2 regions of the Maribacter aurantiacus genome follow, and region 2 is predicted to be linked to the other one. Evidence: riboswitches for the same ligand, from Rfam matches in the RefSeq annotation. Region 2 holds a riboswitch; the other holds the start of a gene.
The links. A riboswitch is a leader RNA that binds a small molecule or an ion and turns the genes downstream of it on or off. The one in region 2 is predicted to bind S-adenosylmethionine.

Region 1 (11,898 bases), on a different contig from region 2:
AGCTGTCGGTATCATTATGTCCATCATTGGAACCCTCTTCGTTAAGGTAAAGGATGGCGGAAATCCACAGACCGCATTGAACATTGGGGAATTTGGATCCGCTGGTCTGATGTTGGTCGCCTGTTATTTTATAATTACCAATATGTTACCGGAAAGCTGGACTTTTGGGGGTGTAGAGTATGGTTCAATAGGTGTTTTCATAGCCGTATTGGCCGGACTCGTGGCCGGACTTGCCGTAGGTAAGGTTACCGAATATTACACGGGAACAGGTACAAAACCTGTTAATAGCATTGTAAGACAGTCCGAAACTGGAGCTGCTACGAACATTATCTCTGGATTAGGTGTGGGTATGATGTCCACTATGTTCCCTATTCTTTTGATTGCCGCTGCTATTTTGGTTTCCTATCATTTTGCGGGATTATACGGTATTGCGATTGCTGCCGTAGGGATGTTGGCCAATACGGGAATCCAATTGGCCGTGGATGCCTACGGACCCATTTCCGATAACGCAGGTGGTATTGCTGAAATGGCCGAATTGCCTAGCGAGGTTAGGGAACGTACCGATAAATTGGATGCGGTAGGAAACACTACGGCAGCCATTGGAAAGGGATTCGCAATTGCTTCTGCAGCCTTGACGGCCTTGGCCCTTTTTGCTGCTTTTATGCAAACGGCTAATGTAACTGCTATTGATGTTTCAAAACCGACCGTAATGGCCGGTCTACTGGTTGGTGGTATGTTACCATTCGTATTTTCTGCATTATCTATGAATGCGGTGGGGCGTGCGGCCATGGCCATGATCGAAGAGGTTCGTAGACAGTTTAGGGATATCCCCCAATTAAAGGCGGCCTTGGAGGTTATGAGAGCGGTGGATTCCGATATGTCCAAAGCTACCGAAGCCCAGAGAGCTACTTTTGATGCAGCCGATGGTGTTGCGGAATATGATAAGTGTGTGGCCATTTCTACACAGGCCTCCATTAAGGAAATGGTATTGCCAGGTCTTTTGGCCATTGCAGTTCCTGTTGCAGTTGGTTTTATAGGTGGTGCCGAAATGTTGGGCGGACTTTTGGCAGGTGTAACTACTTGTGGAGTTTTGATGGCCATCTTCCAGTCCAATGCCGGTGGTGCTTGGGATAACGCTAAAAAAACCATAGAAAGTGACGGACGTAAAGGTACGGACGCCCATAAAGCGGCGGTTGTAGGTGATACGGTAGGAGATCCTTTCAAGGATACTTCAGGTCCTTCCTTGAATATTCTTTTGAAGTTAATGTCCGTTGTGGCTTTGGTAATTGCGCCAAGTATTGCAATGAGCGGCGATAGCATGACGGCTTATAACGAAGAGAAAATCGCTACCGAAGTTGTTGCAAAGCAAGTTGAAAAACAAGTTGAGGTAAAAATGGAAAAAACTGGAGATACCATGGTAAAGGCTACTGTGGTGACTACTTTAACCGAAAATGGTCAAAAGTCCATAAGCGAGCAAGTTTTTGAAGGAACTGAGGAGGAAGTGAAAGCCAAAATCGAGGCCTTCAACAAATCTAGTGAAGGTGTTAAAGTCCAAATCGAAAAAGTAGTCGAAGATGTTAAGGAAGAAGTTCAGTAAGACCTTTTTATTTAATTATTTCTAAAATAGTATCGGTCCTGCCATTATTGGCGGGACCGTTTTATTTTTTGTATGCCGAAGTATTACTGAAGTTTAAAATGAATGGGAATACTAAAAGAGACCTTTACAGGAGTTCCTCTTTGTTTTCCTGGGGTCATTTTAGGAAGTTTTGAAAGAATGCGAATAGCTTCTTCCTCCAAAATTTTATGGGGTCCTCTTTTTTGTATGGTTCCAATAGATCCATCGCTTTTGATTTCAAACTGGGTACTGACCCTACCCTGAATCCCCATTTCTTGGGCCATTTCTGGATAACGGAAGTTTTTTTGGATATGCTTTTGCATCATTTCGTTAAAACATTCCCGTTTGTCCTTGGCATTTTCGCAACCTGGGAAAACGGGCACATCTTCTATCGTTATCCAGTTTACATTGACCTCTTCCTCTATTTCTTCAACCACTAAATCTTCAGGTTCAATTATTTCGGTTTCGGTATCAGCTTCTGTAGATAATATTTCAGTTTCATCAATTTCAACATCGTTGTCTTCCACTTTTATTTCAGGGGGAAGCACTTGTTTAATTTTGGGTCTTTCAATCTTAAATATTTCTAGCGGTTCTTCATCTATTTCAATTGGAGCAACATTCATGCTTACATCATAGATGGAGTTAGGTTCATACGTTTTCCATTCCAAGGCAACAAATGCCAGCCCTAGTAGGAGCATGAGTCCTAAAACAAAGAAAAGGCCACTTTTTTTGATGAGGTCTTTTTTCGGGTTCTTTTTTGGTTTCATCTTTTAAATAATTGTGGCTTCCATGGTGCAAGCCTGATTATACATGCGTTTTGTTATGAACTAAAGCTATGCTAAAGGACTCGGTCTTAAAATGGCCAATGAGTGAAGGGTCTGTTTGAATGAGTGAAAATCTACTAGCGGTATTTTTACGGTAAAATTTTTCATGCCCAATGGAAAATGAATGTATTTTTGAGCATATGGGATTTCTTAAAAAGGATAAACTTCAGATTATCGCATTTAATGGATATGGGACTTCTCATAGATTCTATGTCCGTGGTAGGGCGCTGGAAGATGAGAATATCGACCTGGGGCATAAAGGCGCTTTTAAGTTATTGATCAATACTTGGAAACGGTTCGAGACCGATGAGATTAAAAACACCCCAATACGAATTGCCATTGGCGATACCATCATCCTTCAAGGAAAGACGGACCATGAAGGATATTATTTGGTGAACGAGCAAGTGGAGAACCTTTCTGAATATGTGAACGAGGAAGGGTGGGTGAAATTTGAAATCTCCTTTCAGGACACCAAACTAAAAAGGGAAATAATAAACCAAAACCGCTTTCCCGGGGAAATGTTGATTCCCAGTGCTAAGGCAAAATTTGGGGTCATTAGTGATATTGATGATACCATCTTGCATACGGGCGTGGTCTCTTCCTTAAAGTGGGAAGTGATTATCAATACCATGTTTAAAAGGGCGACAAGCAGAAGGCCCTTGGAAGGGGCGGCGGAATTTTATCATCTACTTCATCAAGGCAAAGCTGAGGAAGAGGCGAACCCTATTTTCTATGTAAGCCATAGTCCTTGGAACCTATACCGATATTTGGAACTTTTTCTTACGATCAACAAATTCCCAAAAGGTCCCATTTTACTGCGAAGTATGTCCAGTTTTACCCGAAGAAAACGAAGTGAGAAACCCCAAAAGCAAAAGGAAATCACGGGAATCTTAAATACTTATCCGCAGCTTTCCTTCATTCTAATTGGAGATAGTGGTGAAAAGGACGCGGATATTTACATTGAAATTGCAAAGTTGTTTCCCAACCGGATAAAGGCCATTTACTTGAGGAGTGTATCGGACGGCCGAAGAATGGCCAGGGTATCCAATTTGTTCTCGGCCCACAAAAACATTCCCTTTTTAATGGTGAACAAAACGGAAGAAGCCATAGCCCATGCAAAAGAACAAGGTTTTATTTAATTGGCACCGCCAAAGGGTTTTATTTACCGAGGCCTGACCCGAAATTAGAAGGTCGCTTACTACGAATGCCTTGTGGCCTAGCCCTAGGTAGTCTACTTGAGAGGGTTTAAAATAACCCGTTTATTTCCGCATCGATTTTGTTAATTACTTTACCAAGATCCTCGGGTTTGTCCACGAAGTCAATTTCGTCCACATCAATGATCAACAATTTACCTTTATCATAACCGTGGACCCACGCTTCATAGCGTTCGTTCAATCGGCTTAAATAATCAATCGAAATACTGTTTTCATAATCCCTGCCTCGTTTGTGTATCTGTTTTACCAAATTGGGTATGGAACTTCTAAGGTAAATAAGCAGTTCAGGGGGTTCCACCAAAGATTCCATCAATTCAAACAGACTGGAATAATTTTTAAAGTCCCTATTGGTCATAAGGCCCATGGCATGAAGGTTGGGTGCAAAAATATGGGCATCCTCATAAATGGTACGGTCCTGTATGACGTCCTTACCGGTTTCCCGGATCTGGACAATTTGTCTGTACCTGCTGTTTAGGAAATAGATTTGAAGGTTAAAGCTCCAACGTTCCATTTGGGTGTAAAAATCATCGAGGTAGGGGTTGTCCACAACGTCCTCAAAATGCGCTTCCCACTTATAATGTTTGGCCAGTAATCTTGTCAATGTGGTTTTACCTGCTCCAATGTTTCCTGCTACGGCAATGTGCATTTGGTGTTATTTAACGGTTAGTTGTTCTGAAAAAGTTGTAGCGTACAATATACGAAGTATATTAACTTTCAGAAAAAATAGTAGTTGAAATGCCTACAATATTTTTATTTGATAAAATGCAGAAAATTAGGTTGTAAAACGCTTAATCTAACTTTGATAATTAAACTTTTTGAATAACTTTGGCCCATAAATAAAGAGGAAGGATTTGACTGATTGCAACCTCGTTAAAAATGCTAAAGCAGTTTTGTGTCGGGAACGTTTCCGGCGCTCTCCTGAGAAACAATACCTCCTTTAGTCGGGCAACTTCCAAATCCTTTTTAAAAGAAAAAGAAATGGCGTATTTATTTACATCGGAATCCGTTAGTGAAGGACATCCGGATAAAGTGGCAGATCAAATCAGTGATGCCCTGTTGGATCATTTTTTGGCTTTTGACCCAGAAAGTAAAGTGGCCTGTGAAACCTTGGTTACTACGGGTCAGGTAGTATTGGCTGGAGAAGTGAAAAGCCATACCTATTTGGACGTGCAGAATATTGCAAGGGAGGTCATCAATAAAATAGGATATACCAAAGGCGAGTACCAATTTAGTGGCGATTCCTGTGGCGTAATTTCCTTGATTCATGAACAATCCCAAGACATCAATCAAGGTGTGGACAGGGGTTCCAAAGAGGAACAGGGAGCCGGGGATCAGGGGATGATGTTCGGTTATGCCACAAAGGAAACGGAGAATTACATGCCTTTGGCCTTGGACATTTCCCATAAAATATTGCACACCTTGGCGGAACTTCGTAGGGAAGGGAAGGAAATAAAATACTTAAGACCGGATGCCAAGGCACAGGTAACCATCGAGTACTCGGATGAAAATGTACCGCAACGTATCGATACCATTGTGGTGTCCACCCAGCACGATGCCTTTGATTCCAACGATGAGGCTATGCTGTCAAAGATTAAATCGGACATCATATCCATCCTTATCCCTAAGGTGAAATCCCAATTGCCTGAGGAAATTCAGCAATTGTTCGATGACCAGATTACCTATCATATCAATCCCACGGGAAAATTCGTCATCGGTGGGCCTCATGGGGACACCGGTTTGACCGGAAGAAAGATTATCGTGGATACCTATGGAGGCAAGGGAGCCCATGGTGGAGGAGCCTTTAGTGGTAAGGATCCCAGCAAGGTAGACCGTAGCGCGGCCTACGCGGCGCGTCATATAGCCAAAAATTTGGTTGCTGCCGGCGTCGCCGATGAAATTTTGGTTCAGGTAAGTTATGCCATTGGGGTAGTGGAACCTACGTCCATTTTTGTGGAAACGTATGGAACGTCCAATGTCAATTTGAGCGACGGTGAAATTGCCAGAAAAGTAAGGCAATTGTTCGATTTAAGACCTTTTGCGGTCGAGGAACGCCTAAAGCTTAGAAACCCCATTTATTTGGAAACCGCTGCCTATGGTCACATGGGTAAGGAATCCAAAAAAGTGATCAAAGTTTTCGAATCCCCGTATAACGGTCGGGTTGAAATGGAAGTAGAATTGTTTACCTGGGAGAAATTGGATATGGTGCAGGAGGTAAAAGTCGCCTTTGGGCTATAACAAATTTTCAATACTATTTACATAAAGGAGCCATATATGGCTCTTTTTTATTTTCAGGAATAACCATTCTTTCCTAGCTTTAAGGACAATTAATTCAACCATAATGAAATCTACCTTAAAGTATCTACTGACATTGTTCATTATTACTTCCTTTGCGTATTCCTGCAAAAGAACGAACCAAACTACGGAGACCATTGAGGTTTCGGATACCTATGTAGCCGACAATTACACCAAAAAGGAGGTGGATATTGAAATGCGTGACGGTATTAAGCTACACACCACCATTTATTCCCCTAAGGATACTTCCGTAAAATATCCTATCATTATGCAACGCACCCCCTATAGTTCCAGACCCTATGGTGAAGGTCAGTTCAAGGAAGCTATCGCACCCAATAAGCATATGATGAAGGAGGGGTATATCGTGGTATATCAAGACGTGCGGGGCAGGTGGTTGAGCGAGGGCCACTATGAAAATATGCGGGCCTTTATTCCCAATAAGAAATCGGATCAAGACATCGATGAAAGTTCAGACACCTACGATACTATAGAATGGTTGGTGAACAATGTGGAAAACAACAATGGCAGGGTAGGAATTTGGGGCATTTCCTATCCCGGGTTTTATTCCACCTATGCCACGGTGGATGCGCACCCGGCTTTAAAGGCGGCTTCGCCCCAGGCGTGTATCGGCGATTTCTTTTTTGACGATTTCCACCACAACGGCGCCTATTTGTTGAGTTATTTTAGGGCGACGAGCGTTTTCGGGACGCCTAGGCCCAATGGGGATCAGCCCATTGATACGGCATGGTATGACCTTCCGGACCTGGGAACGGAAGACCAGTATCAGTTTTTTCTGGATGCAGGGCCCTTAAAAAATTTAGATCGATTTTTTGAGTACGAAACCGGGGATACCCCAAGGATGGCCATGGACGGCCAGACGGACGATTTCTTTTGGAACGAGTTAAAGGAACATCCCAATTACGATGAGCTTTGGCAAAGCCGGGGACTTATCCAACACTTGAAGGATGTAAAAAACCATGTAGCTACCATGATTGTTGGGGGTTGGTTCGATGCCGAAGATTTGTACGGTCCCTTGGAAACCTACAAAAACATTGAAAAGTATAATAAGGACAACTACAACACCATGGTATTTGGTCCTTGGGACCATGGCGGATGGGCCAGAAGCAGGGGAAAGAACATCGTAGGGAATTATTATTTTGGGGATGGTATTTCCGAATTTTTTCAGGAAAACATTGAGACGAAGTTTTTCCATCATTTTCTCAAAGGCGATGGAAGCATGAATAGTGGACTCCCCGAAGCCTATGTCTTTGATTCCGGTAGGAAGGAGTGGAAACAATACGATACCTGGCCACCTGCCGGGGTCGAGAAGCAGGATATGTATCTGAGCGAAAATCAGGAATTGACCACGGAGAAGCGGGGCGAAACAGGAATACAGTTCGTTAGTGATATTAAAAAACCGGTACCGTATTCGGAGGATATTAAATCGGTTTTCACCCCTAGAAAATATATGACGGACGATCAACGATTCGCCGCAAGAAGGTCGGACGTATTGGTTTTTGAGACCGATGTTTTGACAGAGGACCTTACCTTGGCAGGCGATATTATGGCGAATTTGAATGTTGCCACCACGGGAACGGCTGCGGATTGGATCGTAAAAGTAATCGATGTGCACCCTGCCGATGCCGAAAATCATGAGGAGATGCAGGACCATCTTAAAATGAGCAACTACCATTTGATGGTGCGTAGTGAGGTATTAAGGGGAAGGTTTCGGAACAGTTTCTCAGACCCGGAACCCTTTGTGCCCAATGAAAAAACGGCTGTAAATATTAAGCTTCAGGATGTATTCCATACAATCAAAAAGGGACACAAATTACAGATTCAGGTGCAGAGCACCTGGTTTCCTTTAATAGATTTGAACCCCCAAACGTATGTGGAAAATATTTTTAAGGCGGATGAAACCGACTTTAAGACCCAGACCCATACGGTTTTCACGGATTCCAAGATTGAGTTTACGGTATTACCGTAAGTATTTCAATCCCTCCGATCCGATACTCCGTATCGCGCCACCTCCCTTTACCAAAGGGAGGAGCTTTTTTTGGAACTTAAATTTTCACTTGTTTACTATAAAATTTGCTCCCCTCTTTTGCAAAGAGGGGTGATTCAGCTTTGCTGAATCGGGGAGATTGATTTTTGGTTTGATTTTTTCAATCCCTCCGACCCGATACTCCGTATCGCGTCACCTCCCTTTTCCAAAGGGAGGAGCTTTTTTTGGAACTTAAATTTTCACTTGTTTGCTATAAAATTTGCTCCCCTCTTTAGAAAAGAGGGGTGATTCGGCCATGCCGAATCGGGGAGATTGGTTTTGAGTACAATATTTTCAATCCCTCCGACCCGATACTCCGTATCGAGCCACCTCCCTTTTCTAAAGGGAGGAGCTTGTAAAGTTATTTTTGATTTCTTCTAGTACGGATGGTAAATTTTCAAATACCATTTTGTTTTCAAATCGGATTACCTTCAAACCAAGATTCTCAATGTGCTCGGTCCGTTTTTCATCATGGGTGTGGGCCACTGGATTCATGTGGACTTGCCCATCCAATTCAATGATTAATTTTTCAGAAGGGCAATAAAAATCCACAATGAACCAGTCAATACTGTGTTGCTTGTGGAATTTTCTACCTTCCAATTGTTTTGCTTTCAGATGTTTCCATAAAAAGGCTTCGGCAGAAGTTAACTTTTTTCTAAGCTCTTTTCTTCTGTCCAAAAATTCCTTGCGGTTATGGTGTTTATTAGGCACAACTAAAAATACTAATAATTTGCTCCCCTCTTTAGAAAAGAGGGGTGATTCGGCGTTGCTGAATCGGGGAGATTGACTTGTTTGTTCAAAAATTTCAATCCCTCCGACCCGATACTCCGTATCGCGCCACCTCCCTTTGAAAAAGGGAGGAGCTTTTTTTGGAACTTAAATTTTCACTCGTTTATTATAAAATTTGCTCCCCTCTTTAGAAAAGAGGGGTGATTCGGCGTTGCTGAATCGGGGAGTTTGGTTTTGAGTTTATATTTTCAATCCCTCCGACCCGATACTTCGTATCGTGCCACCTCCCTTTACTAAAGGGAGGAGCTTTTTTTGGAACTTACATTATCAACTTGTTTAGTATAAAATTTGCTCCCTTCTTTTTTAAAGAAGGTTGATTCGGCCATGCCGAATTGGGGAGATAGGGATTTAGGTTAATATTTTCAATCCCTCCGACCCGATACTTCGTATCGCGTCACCTCCCTTTTCCAAAGGGAGGAGCTTTTTTTGGAACTTAAATTTTCACTTGTTTGCTATAAAATTTGCACCCCTCTTTTGCAAAGAGGGGTGATTCGGCCATGCCGAGTCGGGGAGATTGGGATTTTAATTAATATTTTACAATCCCTCCGACCCGATACTCCGTATCGCGCCACCTCCCTTTTTTAAAGGGAGGAGCTTTTTAAGGTTTGCCATAAAGGGAAAGAGGTTTAAACCTATCGTTTCACTAGGGTTTTGTTAAATTTTTGGATTTGATTAGGATTTTAAAAGTTCCTGCCCTTATATTTGCCCCGTTAAGTTCAAACACGTATTGAATAGTTATCAAGAAAGGTGGAGGGATTGGACCCTTTGAAGCCTTAGCAACCCTTGTTCACCCGATTATCGGAAACAAGAAGGTGCTACATTCTACCCCGTTTGGGGAAGGATAACAGTCATCGAAATTTCTTCGATTCACTTTCTTATAACTTTTTGATTTTATCGAACCGCATCGTCGGCAGGTTCGGGTTTGGCTTTTTTAATCAATTTATGATGTCCGCGATCAATCAAGGACTTAACCATTAAAAAACAAAAATCATGAGCAATCAAAAATTAGCAACGAACGCACTTCATGCCGGGCATGACACTACACAATCCGCAGGTACTAGGGCCGTACCTATCTATCAGACATCGTCGTACGTATTCAATAACACCCAACATGCGGCCAATCTATTTTCCTTGGCCGAATTGGGCTTTATTTATACCCGCTTGAACAACCCTACCAACCAGATTCTTCAGGACCGTTTGGCCGCTGTGGAAGGTGGTATCGGTGCGGTGGTATTCTCCTCGGGAACGGCTGCCATTTCTACGGGGTTGTTGACGCTTTTAAAGGCCGGGGACCATATTGTAGCCTCCAGCAGTTTATATGGGGGTACGTTCAACCTGTTGAATGTGACGCTCCCACGTTTGGGAATCCATACGACCTTTGTAGATGCCTCAAAACCCGAAAATTTTGGGAAGGCCGTAAAGGAAAATACCAGGGCTATCTTTGTGGAATCTTTGGGAAATCCAAAACTGGACGTTCTCGATTTAAAGGCTATATCCAAGGAAGCCAAAGCAGCGGGCGTTCCGTTCATCGTGGATAATACGGTAGCCACTCCGGCATTATTAAACCCCATTGAACATGGCGCCAATTTGGTCATCCATTCTTTGACAAAATACATTGGGGGTCAGGGTACATCTTTGGGCGGTGCCATTATCGATGCGGGTACTTTCGACTGGGCCAATGGAAAATTCCCGGAATTTACGGAACCTTCCGCAGGGTATCACGGTTTAGTATATCATGAAGCCTTGGGAGCTGCAGCCTTTACCTTTAAACTGATTTTGGAAGGTCTTAGGGATTTTGGCGGTGCTTTGAGTCCGTTCAATGCCTTTCAAATTATACAGGGATTGGAAACCTTACCCGTGCGTATTAAGCAACATAGTGCGAATGCCTTGGAGCTTGCAGAATGGCTGCAAAGCAGGGACGAGGTCGCTTGGGTAAAATATCCCGGATTAAAGGGCGACGATTATTATGATTTGGCCCAGGAATACCTGCCCAAAGGCCAAAGCGGCTTGGTTACCTTTGGGGTTAAAGGAGGATTTGAAGCGGCCAAAAGCGTGACCGATGCCACCAAAATATTCTCGCTTTTGGCAAATATTGGCGATACAAAATCCCTCATTATCCATCCGGCGAGTACCACACATCAGCAGTTGACGCAAGAACAGCAACTGGGTGCGGGCGTTTCTCAGGATTTGATCCGACTTTCCGTTGGCCTAGAGGATATAGAAGATTTAAAGGCCGATTTGGAACAGGCCTTTGCCGCAGCCAATATCTAGCGGTAAAAGAAACGAGTCAATACACGGCAAAACGCTGATAAATAGATAATTTTGGCATCCTATGCTACATCATTTACATATAAGGGAATATACCACGCTTTCTGGAGTAACCCAGGATATAGAACTGTCCTATGAACTGTTTGGGGCCAAGCTCCATACGGCTCCCATAATTTTGGTGAACCATGCCCTCACGGGGAATTCCAACGTTACGGGAGAAAACGGTTGGTGGTCTGCCTTAATCGGCGATGGAAAATGCATCGATACGAAAAAGTATACCATCCTTTGTTTTAACATCCCCGGAAACGGATACGATAAGTTTGTCATTGAAAATTATAAGGATTTTGTGGCCGGGGATATCGCCCGCATTTTCTTGTTGGGGTTGGAAAAACTGAACATTAAAAAGCTTTTTGCCATCATCGGGGGTTCTTTGGGAGGGGGTATCGCCTGGGAAATGGCGGCCATCAATCCCAATTTGACGGAGCATCTGGTTCCAGTGGCGTCTGACTGGAAATCGACCGATTGGCTCATCGCCAATTGTCAGATCCAGGAACAGTTTCTGGTGAATTCCAAACAGCCCGTACACGACGCCCGTATGCACGCCATGTTGTGCTATCGTACCCCCGAGTCCTTCAAGGAGCGGTTTAAACGCAGTACGAACGAGGAGCTTCAGGTGTTCAATGTGGAAAGCTGGCTGATGCACCACGGGGAAAAGTTACAGGAACGCTTTCAATTATCGGCCTATAAACTGATGAACCAATTGTTGAAGACCATCGATGTGACCCGAAACGGCGAAGAGAACTTCATCAAACTTCAAAATAGTGCTACCAATATCCATATCATTGGGGTGGA
Region 2 (11,898 bases):
GATGATCCACGACATGAGGAATTTACCAAGCAAGTGAAATTGGAACCTTTCGCCAGGGCCATGGCCGACTTTAAACCAGATGTTTGGTTTACGAACTTGCGCAAAGGTCAGACAGCTTTGCGTGATAGTTTGGATATATTAAGTTTGAGCAAGGACGGGGTGCTAAAAGTGAGTCCTTTCTATCATTATAATGACACCCAATTAGACACCTATTTAAGGAAGTTCGATCTTCCCAATGAACATAACTATTTTGATCCCACCAAGGTTTTGGCCAATAGGGAGTGCGGATTACATACATAAAGAATACCTATGGAAGTAAAAGAATTGGAAGTGCCAGTTGAAATCGGTGAGAATACCGCCCATATCAATGCCCTAGAAAATGAGGCCATTTATATTTTGAGGGAGGTAGCGGCACAATTTGAAAAACCGGTTTTATTGTTTTCGGGAGGAAAGGACTCGATTACTTTGGTAAGGTTGGCCCAAAAGGCCTTCTGGCCCGCTAAAATTCCTTTTCCCTTGATGCATATTGATACCGGACATAATTTTCCCGAGACCATAGAATTTAGAGATCGTTTGGTTAAGGAACTGGGATTGGAACTTATTGTTAGAAATGTCCAGGACTCCATTGACCAAGGAAAGGTCAAGGAAGAGTCTGGAAGATATTCCAGTAGAAACAGTTTGCAGACAACGACGCTGTTGGATGCTATTGAAGAGTTTAAGTTCGATGCTTGTATTGGAGGTGCCCGTAGGGATGAGGAAAAAGCAAGGGCCAAGGAAAGGATATTTTCTGTTCGTGACGATTTTGGACAATGGGACGAAAGAAACCAAAGACCGGAATTGTTCGATATGTTGAACGGTCAGATCGAGTTGGGTCAGAACGTACGCGTGTTCCCTATTTCCAATTGGACAGAGCTGGATGTTTGGTCCTATATAAAGGATGAAGGAATAGAGATTCCTTCCATCTATTTTGCACATAAGCGCAAGACCTTTCTTAGGGACGGTATGATATGGTCGGCCGAAGATGGAATTGTATTCAGGGACGAGGATGAGGTTGTGGAAGAACGGATGGTTCGTTTTAGAACGGTAGGTGATATGTCCTGTACGGCGGCCGTTCTTTCGGATGCCATTAGTATAGATAAGGTGGTAGCCGAAATTAGGGATTCTTCCATTTCAGAACGAGGTGCCCGTATAGACGACAAACGTTCCGAAGCGGCCATGGAAAAAAGAAAACAACAAGGATATTTTTAGAATTTTCTTTTGAAAATTCTGCCGTTGGCTATTAGCTATCGGATATAAATCAAATAATAATTAATGGCCAGCAGCTAAAACCTAATGGCTAACCGCATAAAAATGGAAGTACTAAAAATAGCAACGGCAGGTAGTGTGGATGATGGTAAAAGTACCTTGATTGGAAGGATACTTTACGATACCAAATCCTTGACTTCGGATAAACTCGAAGCCATAGAAAGGACCAGTAAGCAAAAAGGATACGATTATTTGGATTTTTCCTTGGCTACGGATGGTTTAGTGGCTGAAAGAGAACAGGGAATTACCATAGATGTAGCCCATATCTATTTTTCCACGGCTAAGAAAAGCTACATTATTGCCGATACCCCAGGACATGTTGAATATACCCGAAACATGGTAACGGGTGCCTCTACCTCTCAGGCGGCCATCATTTTGATTGATGCCCGCAAAGGGGTCATTGAGCAAACCAACAGGCATTTTTTCATCAATAATCTTCTACGTATAAAGGAAGTAGTGGTGGCCATCAATAAAATGGATCTGGTCGATTTTTCGGAGGAACGATACAATGAAATTAAGGCCGATTTTGAAAAACTGATGGAGAAACGGGATTATGCCGATCAAAAAATCACGTTTGTTCCGGTCAGTGCCCTTAAGGGTGATAATGTCGTAAATAAATCCGAAAATACATCTTGGTATAAGGGGGAAACTTTATTGGAGCATTTGGAAGCTTTGGATCTTGCAGCGGTTTCCAATGTGGGCACGCCTCGTTTTCCCGTGCAGTATGTTATCCGTCCAAAAACAGAGGAGCATCATGATTTTAGGGGCTTTGCAGGTAAGGTCTACGGAGGTGAGTTGAGTGTGGGTGATGAGGTAGTTGCCCTACCTTCACAGACAAGGTCTAAAATCAAGGACATTTATGTTTACGATAAAAAATATAAAACGGCTTCTAGAAGGTCATCTGTGACCATTACCTTGGAAGACGAAATTAATCTGAGCCGGGGTGATATGTTGGTCAAGGCCAATGACCTCCCAACCATAGAAAAGCAATTTACAGCTACCATTTCCTGGATGGATTCCAAGCCGTTGGCGGCAGGGAACAAATATGTGGTTCAGCATGGGGTCAATAAGGTATTGGCCAAGGTTGATCAGGTGCATCATAAAATTGCACCGGATTATTCCGGAGTGGATGCCGAAGCCCAGTCGTTGGGTATGAACGATATTGCGGAGGTGAGTTTTAGGTTAAACAAACCTATTTTTTACGATAAGTTCAAAAATCATAGGACCAATGGTTCCTTTATTCTTATCGATACACAATCAAATAATACGGTAGGAGCCGGGTTTATAAGTTAGTCGTAATCCTGAATTAAATGTTGAATATAATTTTAAATTAAAACATATTAATCCGATAGGATTTATATTATTATTAAAGCAGCAGGACAAGATCATATAAAAAATAGCAATGCAAAGTTTTAGAACAGAAATAGAAAATCCGATTGTTGAAAAGGACATCCTAGAGTTGGAACGAAAGATTCATGAGTTCCACGGCGGTAAGTTGGATGAGGAGAAATTTCGAAGTCTTCGTTTGGCCAGGGGAGTTTATGGACAGCGTCAACCAGGGGTTCAAATGATCAGGATTAAGTTGCCTTACGGAAAGGTAACATCTAAACAATTGCATCGTATTTGTGAGGTTTCGGACGAGTATTCCAGAGGTAGGCTCCATATTACGACCAGACAGGATATCCAAATTCATTATGTGGATTTGAACAGGACTCCTGAACTCTGGGCGGAGTTGGAAAAGGATGATATTACCCTCAGGGAAGCCTGTGGTAATACGGTACGCAATGTAACGGCCAGTGAAACCGCAGGCATCGATATAAACGAGCCTTTTGATGTATCGCCCTATGCCCACGCCCTTTTTCAATATTTTTTGAGAAATCCCGTGAGTCAGGAAATGGGACGAAAGTTTAAGGTTTCCTTTTCCGCTTCGGATGAAGATACCGGACTTTCCTACATGCATGACCTTGGTTTTATTGCCAAAATCAAAGAAGGTATTAAAGGTTTTAAAGTGATGCTTGGTGGGGGATTGGGGTCACAACCGAGGCATGCAGATGTTTTATATGAGTTTTTGCCTTCGGATAAAATAATTCCTCTGATGGAAGTAGTGGTCCGTGTTTTTGACCGCTTTGGAGAACGAAAAAGCAGGGCAAAAGCCAGAATGAAGTTCTTATTAAAAGATGTAGGCTTGGATGGTTTTAGAAAACTGATCGATGAAGAATGCAAGGCAATTCCCTTTAAAACCTATCCCATTGATGCCTTGGAATACCCTAAAATAAAAGTTTCCGAGCTCGAAGCTCCAAAAGTAGAAATTGACGATATCAAGGAATTTGAAAAATGGAAGTCTACCAACATCCTACCACAGAAACAAGATGGTTTTGTGGCGATAGGAATTAAGGTTCTTTTGGGAGACTTTTATACGGAAAAGGCCAGATTGTTAGCGGATTTGGTACAGAACTATGCTGCGGGTGAATTCCGGTTGACTTTGCGCCAAAATATATTGATTCCCTATGTAAGAGAGGATGCCATTCCATTTTTCTTCGCGGAACTAAAAAAACTAGGCTTTGCTGAAGCCGGTTATAATAAGGCCTTGGATATTACCGCCTGTCCCGGAACGGATACCTGCAATCTGGGTATTGCGAGTAGTACGGGAATAGCGGAGGAGTTGGAACGGGTAATAAAAGCAGAATATCCACAATATATTGAAAATCCAGATGTGGTCATTAAAATAAGCGGATGTATGAACGCCTGTGGACAGCACAATATGGCCAATATTGGTTTCCAGGGTATGTCCGTTAGAACTAAAGATAAATTGGTGGCCCCTGCCTTACAGGTATTATTGGGAGGTGGAAACGATGGAAATGGAAATGGACGGTTTGCGGATAAAGTAGTTAAGGTGCCTAGTAAGCGAGGACCTGAAGCCTTACGATTGATATTGGACGATTTTGATGCTAACGGCAATGGAAAATCCTTTCCCGATTATTATGCCGGAAAAGGACAAATGTATTTCTACGATTTCTTGACCCATTTATCCAATGTCGATGATCTAACTGCCGATGATTTTGTTGATTGGGGAAATACCGAAAGATATGAGAAAGCTATCGGTGTGGGAGAATGTGCCGGGGTAGTCATCGATTTGATTGCGACATTGCTTTTTGAAAGTAAGGAAAAGATTCAGAATGCCCAGGAGAAATTTGAGGAGGAAAAATGGGCGGCCAGTATTTATTATGCTTATTCCTCTATGGTTAATTCGGCCAAGGCCTTATTGACGTCAGAAAATACCAAAGTGAACACCCACGCCAGTATTATCAAGGATTTCGATGAGAAGTTTGTTGCCAATGGTAGAATCGAGGTTTCGGGTGGTTTTGAGAACATGGTTTTGCAAATCAACAAAAATGAGCCCACGAAAGAATTTGCGACTTCCTATTTGAAAAATGCAAGATTGTTTTTAGAAACCGTTGAAAAGTATAGGGAACGAGAATTAGCGCAAGTTTAAAATGCAGTTTAACAAACAACCCAATCAAAAAACAATCGCAGCGGCAGTAAACACTCCCTTCCAAACGGGGGGGAGGTTAACTGTTGTGGGAGCAGGACCAGGTGACCCTGAATTGATTACCGTAAAGGCAATAAATGCCCTTCAAAGCGCCGATGTAGTTTTGTATGATGCTCTTGTTAACGAAGAGCTTTTAAAATATGCCCCAAAGGCAGAAAGGATATTCGTTGGAAAAATAAAAGGTTGTTACACCTATCAACAGGACCAAATAAATGAGTTGATTGTTTCCAGAGCAAAATCCCACGGACACGTAGTCCGGTTAAAAGGGGGTGATCCCTTTGTTTTTGGACGAGGGGCCGAGGAAATGGAATTTGCAGCTTTCCACGGTCTGGAAACGGCAATGGTTCCCGGAATTTCGTCCAGTTTAAGTGTGCCGGCCTATCAAAATATCCCAGTTACTAAAAGAGGGGCTTCGGAGAGTTTTTGGGTCATTACGGGAACTACAAAACAGCATAAATTATCAGGAGACGTAGCCTTGGCAGCTAAAAGTAATGCTACGGTTGTCATTCTCATGGGAATGTCCAAGTTACCCGAAATTGTTTCTTTTTTTAAAAAGGAAGGGAAGGACGAAACAGCTATTGCCATTATCCAAAATGGTACTTGGAAGGAAGAGAAAATAGCGGTAGGGACTATTTCCAATATAGAAGACGAAGTAAAGAAGAATAGGTTGTCCAATCCTGCCATCATTATTATTGGTGAAGTGGTTGGACATCGGCAAAAGCTTATCGAAATAAAAAAACGATATGTAGATAGTAAAGAGTTAAAAGTTCTAAGTGAATAGATAAAAGATTTTTTTGCCTAAACAGCTAACTCCTAACCACTAAATCCTAATTAAGAAGTATGATAAAAACAGATATTGTAATCATAGGTGCAGGCCCAACAGGATTATTCACCGTATTTGAAGCAGGACTGCTAAAATTAAAATGCCATCTTATCGATGCATTGCCACAGCCTGGTGGTCAGTGCTCGGAGATTTATCCCAAAAAACCGATTTATGATATTCCAGCTTTTCCGGAAATATTGGCGGGTACATTAGTGGATAATCTTATGGAACAGATAAAGCCATTTGAAGCCGGATTTACCTTGGGAGAACGGGCGGAAACCTTGGACAAACAAGAAGATGGCTCCTATATAGTTACCACGAACAAAGGTACACAGCACCATGCACCCGTTGTGGTGATTGCAGGCGGTTTGGGCTCTTTCGAGCCAAGAAAGCCTCCCATTTCCAATATTGTGGATTTTGAGGATAAAGGCGTGGCCTATATGGTTAAGGACCCGGAGGTCTATCGTGGTAAAAAGGTGGTTATTGCCGGTGGAGGAGATTCTGCCCTAGACTGGGCCATTTTCTTGGCCGATGTCGCTTCGGAAGTATCCTTGGTTCACCGTAGAAATGAATTTCGAGGAGCCTTGGACTCTGTTGAGAGAGCATCGGAATTGGCCAAATTGGGTAAAATAAAATTATTCACGGAAGCCGAGGTTAAAAAATTATATGGCGATGAGAAGTTGGAAGCCGTTGTCATCAAACATAACGACACCGAAAAGGGTGAAACCTACCTAGAAGTGGATAATTTTATTCCGCTTTTTGGACTTTCACCGAAATTGGGTCCTATCGGAAATTGGGGATTGGAAATTGAGAAGAATGCTATAAAGGTGAACAATGCCAAGGACTATCAGACAAATATACCGGGAGTTTTTGCCATTGGAGATGTCAATACCTATGAGGGCAAGTTGAAATTGATTCTTTCCGGTTTTCATGAAGCGGCGGTAATGTGTCAGTATGCTTATCAAATCATCAATCCCGGCAAACGATATGTGATGAAATATACTACGGTTGGTGGGGTAGAAGGATTTGATGGCTCCAAAAAAGAGGCTAAAAAAGAAGTGGTACAAAGTATAGCATAGTAATTTTTGAAACGACTAAGGAACCCTTCAAGAATACTAATTGAAGGGTTTTTTGTTATGGAAAAGTCTTTACAAAAATGATTATTTGGTTTTGAACGGGTAGAGCCGTTACTTTGCCCCAGTTCTATTAAAAACTGTATTGTTATCAAGAAAGGTGGAGGGAATAGACCCATTGAAGCCTTGGCAACCCTTGGACTAGTCTGATTTGGTCAGTAGGTAAGTAGGTGCTACGTTCTATCCCGAATGCCATCGGGAAAGATAACCCCAAAAGGCCTAGCCCAAATTCCTATTCTTGATTCCTTACGTTACATTTAAATGATTTAAAATAGGAGGTTATAACGTCCAATATGAAACAGAAATGAGCAATATAAAAGAGGAAATTCAAAAAAGAATTTTGGTATTGGATGGTGCGATGGGCACTATGTTGCAGCAATACAAGTTTACAGAGACGGATTTTCGTGGTGAACGATTTAAGGATTGGCACATAGATGTTAAAGGAAATAACGATATGTTGGCCCTTACGCAGCCAGAAGCTTTGGCGGAGGTACATCGTAAATATCTAGAGGCTGGGGCGGATATCATTGAGACCAATACTTTTTCCAGCACCACCATAGCTATGGCAGATTATGAGATGGAGGATTTTGTCTATGATTTTAATTATGAATCGGCCGTCATCGCCAAAAAAGTTGCCGAAGAATACACATTGACAACACCAGAAAAACCACGCTTTGTAGCAGGTAGTATGGGACCAACGAATAAAACAGCCAGTATGTCCCCAGATGTAAATGATTCAGGTTACAGGGCCATTACTTTTGAGGAATTACGCATAGCGTATAAACAACAAGTAGAAGCCCTTTTGGATGGTGGTGTGGATGTTTTGTTGATAGAAACCATAACGGACACCTTAAATTGTAAGGCCGCTTTATTTGCAATAGAAGAAGTAAAGGAAGAACGAAATATAGACGTTCCAATCATGATAAGCGGGACCATTACGGATGCATCTGGCAGAACGTTAACGGGTCAAACCGCGGAGGCATTTCTTATTAGCGTATCCCATATTCCTTTGTTAACTGTAGGACTCAACTGTGCCTTGGGAGCTAAGGACTTAGTGCCCCATTTAGAGGTCCTTTCCAAGAAGAGTGAGTTCGGAATCTCGGCCCATCCCAATGCCGGACTGCCCAATGCTTTTGGGGAATACGACCAAAATCCGGAACAAATGGCGAGTCAAATTAAGGAGTATTTGGATAAAGGGTTGATTAATATTATTGGGGGTTGTTGTGGAACTACGCCCGCCCATATTAAAGCAATTGCTGATTTGGTTAAGGATTACAAGCCAAGGCCATTAATGGTAGAGCAGGTATAGATATGGAAAGCAAACAAAAAAAATACCTTAAACTAAGCGGTCTGGAACCTTTAGTGGTTACACCAGAAAGTAATTTTATTAACGTAGGAGAAAGGACCAACGTAGCTGGTTCCAAAAGATTTCTGCGACTGATAAAAGAGGAAAAATTTGAAGAAGCATTGGATGTTGCTAGGGAACAGGTAGAAGGAGGAGCCCAGATAATCGATATCAACATGGACGATGGACTGATCGATGGTAAAGCAGCCATGGTCAAGTTTTTGAATTTGGTCATTGCCGAACCAGATATTGCGCGTGTCCCCATCATGATCGATAGTTCCAAATGGGAGATTATCGAAGCAGGTCTGCAAGTGGTTCAAGGTAAATGTGTTGTTAATTCCATTAGTCTAAAAGAGGGCGAAGCGGAATTCATACATCACGCCAAATTGATAAAGCGATATGGGGCTGCGGTCATCGTTATGGCTTTTGATGAAGTTGGTCAGGCGGACAATTACGAAAGACGTATTGAAATCGCCCGACGTTCTTACGATATTCTGGTTAACCAAGTGGGCTTTCCTCCAGAGGACATCATTTTTGACCTGAATATATTTCCAGTAGCTACGGGGATGGACGAACACAAATTGAATGCGCTCGATTTCATAAAAGCTACGAAATGGGTTAGGGAAAACTTACCCTATTGCAGTGTTAGTGGTGGTGTAAGTAATGTTTCTTTTTCATTTCGTGGTAATAATCCAGTTCGGGAGGCCATGCATTCGGTGTTTTTGTATCATGCGATAAAGGCCGGAATGAACATGGGTATCGTAAACCCAACGATGTTGGAGGTATATGACGATATTCCCAAGGACCTTCTGGAGCACGTAGAGGACGTAATGTTAAACCGTCGAGAAGATGCAACGGAGCGGCTCCTGGAATTTTCGGAATCCATTGTAGGTAAGGCCAAGGAAAGCAAGGTGGATAATTCTTGGAGAGAGGAACCCTTGCAGGAACGAATTACAAGGGCATTGGTCAAAGGAATCGATCAGTATATTGAAGTGGATGTGGAAGAAGCCAGAAAGGCATCTGACAAACCTATTGAAGTCATTGAAGGACATTTGATGACCGGGATGAACGTGGTAGGGGATTTATTCGGGAGCGGTAAAATGTTCCTGCCCCAAGTAGTGAAATCGGCGCGGGTCATGAAAAAAGCCGTTGCCTATTTGTTGCCCTATATTGAAGAGGAGAAATTGGCCAATCCGCAGGAAGGGGACTCCGAAGGTAATGGAAAAATATTGATGGCGACCGTGAAGGGGGATGTCCACGATATTGGAAAAAATATTGTCAGTGTGGTGCTGGCGTGTAACAATTATGAGATTATTGATTTGGGGGTAATGGTACCTCCGGAAAAAATAATACAGGAAGCCATAAACCATAATGTGGATATCATAGGCCTGAGCGGATTGATCACCCCTTCCTTGGATGAAATGGTACATCTTGCGAAGGAGATGCAACGAAACAATTTTAATATCCCATTACTGATTGGAGGGGCAACGACGAGCAAGGCCCATACCGCGGTCAAAATTGATCCCCAATATACGGAGGCCGTGGTCCATGTAAACGATGCTTCCAGGGCCGTAACCGTCGTTGGCGATCTTCTACAGAAAGAAACTTCGGCGGCTTACAAAATCAGAATTAAGGAAGACTATGATGACTTTAGGGACAAATTTTTAAAGCGTTCCGTAAAGAAGGAATATAAAACCATAGTGCAGGCCCGTGAGAATAAGTTTCAAATCGACTGGGGCAACGCTAAAATAAAGGAACCTCATATGATGGGGATACAGGTGATAGAAAATCAAGAGCTGGATAAATTAGTCTCCTATATTGATTGGACCCCTTTCTTTAGAAGTTGGGAATTGCATGGGAAATATCCCGATATATTGACCGACGAAGTGGTTGGGGAACAAGCAAGAGATTTATTTTCTGATGCGCAAAAAATGCTCAAGGATATATTAGACAAGAAACAGCTAAAAGCAAAAGCTGTATTTGGATTGTTTCCGGCAAATACCGTAAATGCTGATGATATCGAGGTCAGGAATCCTGATGATGGAAATACCTATGAGTTTAGGACACTAAGACAACAGTTACAGCGCAGGGAAGGCGTTGCAGATTATGCCCTGGCCGATTTTATTGCACCAAAGGAAAGCGGTGTCCAGGATTATATTGGGACTTTCTGTGTTTCCACAGGTTTTGGTACCGCTGAATTGGCTGCGGAATTTGAAAAGAATTTGGATGATTACAGTTCAATTATGGTCAAGGCATTGGCGGACCGTTTGGCCGAGGCCTTTGCGGAATATTTGCATAAGGAGGTGAGAATCAACTATTGGGGCTATGCCAAGGATGAAAATTTAAGTAATGAGGAATTGATCAAGGAATCGTACAAAGGAATACGCCCGGCCCCGGGATACCCAGCATGTCCTGATCATTTGGAAAAACTGACCATTTGGGAATTACTTCAAGTAGAGGAAAGAATAGGGGTAAAGCTAACGGACAGTCTGGCCATGTGGCCGGCAGCATCGGTTTCAGGGTATTATTTTGCCAATGCGGAAGCGAAATATTTTGGACTGGGAAAAATTAAGGAAGACCAAGTAGCAGATTTTGCCCAAAGAAAAGGAATCAGTTTGGAAAAGGCCAAAAAATGGCTCGCGCCAAATATTGCCGATGATTGATATGCGTTAGGGATTGAAGCGGCATCTTTTATAAATTGTAGATTTATAAATATATAGCTGAAAGCCCGCCCGAACGCCCAAAAAATGAAAGGCCACCTAGCCCCCAGAGAGGGAATAAAAGTATCGGTCATATTAATTGTGGAAGGTTGAAATTTTAAAATAATAAATAGAGTCCCCGATTAAGCTCCCTCTCCTTGGGAGAGGGCGGGGGAGAGGCCCATGAAAGTAACGGAACATATAAAACAAGCCAAGGGTAAAACCTTGTTCTCATTCGAGCTGATACCGCCCGTGAAGGGCAAAAGCATTCAGGAACTGTATGATAATATAGATCCGCTGATGGAGTTCAAACCGCCATTTATCGATGTGACCACCTCCAGGGAGGAATATGTATATATAGACAAAGGCGGACTTTTGGAGAAAAAGGTGACCCGAATGCGGCCCGGTACGGTGGGGATTTGTTCCTCCATCCAGCACAAATATCATGTGGATACGGTTCCGCATCTGTTGTGCGGCGGTTTTACCAAGGAGGAAACGGAATATGTGTTGGTGGATTGTCATTATCTGGGTATTGATAATGTAATGGCGCTCCGGGGGGATTCCATGAAAGAGGAACGATATTTTGTGCCTACGGAAGGGGGCCATTGCTATGCCAAGGAATTGGTTTCCCAAATACGGAATCTGAGTCGTGGGGAATATTTGCATGAAACCATTGACTCTGATGATAATGCTGATTTCTGTATAGGCGTGGCCGGATATCCCGAAAAGCATTTGGAAGCTCCTTCTTTGCAAACCGATTTAAAACGATTAAAGGAAAAAGTGGATGCCGGGGCGGACTATGTGGTGACGCAGATGTTCTTCGACAATCAAAAATTCTTTGAATTTGTGGAAGCTGCCAAAAATTTAGGTATTACCGTGCCCATTATTCCGGGAATCAAGCCCATTGCGGTAAAAAGACATCTGCAATTGTTGCCGCAGGTGTTTCGGATCGATATTCCCCAGGATTTAATTGATGCGGTGGAAGCTTGTCAGAACAACAAAGATGTACGACAAGTGGGTATAGAATGGGCCATTCAACAATC

Region 1: another riboswitch for S-adenosylmethionine. It lies ahead of FEK29_RS16945 (O-acetylhomoserine aminocarboxypropyltransferase/cysteine synthase family protein); the one in region 2 lies ahead of FEK29_RS15265 (homocysteine S-methyltransferase family protein).

The regions. Positions count from the first base shown of each region.
Region 1 covers NZ_VBUK01000014.1:54,972-66,869, forward strand. The annotation lists gene FEK29_RS16910 (sodium-translocating pyrophosphatase) at 1-1,597, shown strand, start outside; gene FEK29_RS16915 (energy transducer TonB) at 1,681-2,382, opposite strand; gene FEK29_RS16920 (App1 family protein) at 2,553-3,578, shown strand; gene FEK29_RS16925 (deoxynucleoside kinase) at 3,685-4,299, opposite strand; gene metK (methionine adenosyltransferase) at 4,632-5,888, shown strand; gene FEK29_RS16935 (CocE/NonD family hydrolase) at 5,992-7,932, shown strand; gene FEK29_RS16940 (endonuclease domain-containing protein) at 8,329-8,667, opposite strand; SAM riboswitch class I at 9,511-9,626, shown strand; gene FEK29_RS16945 (O-acetylhomoserine aminocarboxypropyltransferase/cysteine synthase family protein) at 9,769-11,049, shown strand; gene thrA (bifunctional aspartate kinase/homoserine dehydrogenase I) at 11,111-11,898, shown strand, end outside.
Region 2 covers NZ_VBUK01000011.1:15,632-27,529, forward strand. The annotation lists gene FEK29_RS15235 (phosphoadenosine phosphosulfate reductase domain-containing protein) at 1-300, shown strand, start outside; gene cysD (sulfate adenylyltransferase subunit CysD) at 310-1,248, shown strand; gene FEK29_RS15245 (sulfate adenylyltransferase subunit 1) at 1,351-2,598, shown strand; gene FEK29_RS15250 (HEPN domain-containing protein) at 2,708-4,798, shown strand; gene cobA (uroporphyrinogen-III C-methyltransferase) at 4,800-5,636, shown strand; gene FEK29_RS15260 (NAD(P)/FAD-dependent oxidoreductase) at 5,696-6,757, shown strand; SAM riboswitch class I at 6,897-7,022, shown strand; gene FEK29_RS15265 (homocysteine S-methyltransferase family protein) at 7,116-8,120, shown strand; gene metH (methionine synthase) at 8,123-10,819, shown strand; gene metF (methylenetetrahydrofolate reductase [NAD(P)H]) at 11,039-11,898, shown strand, end outside.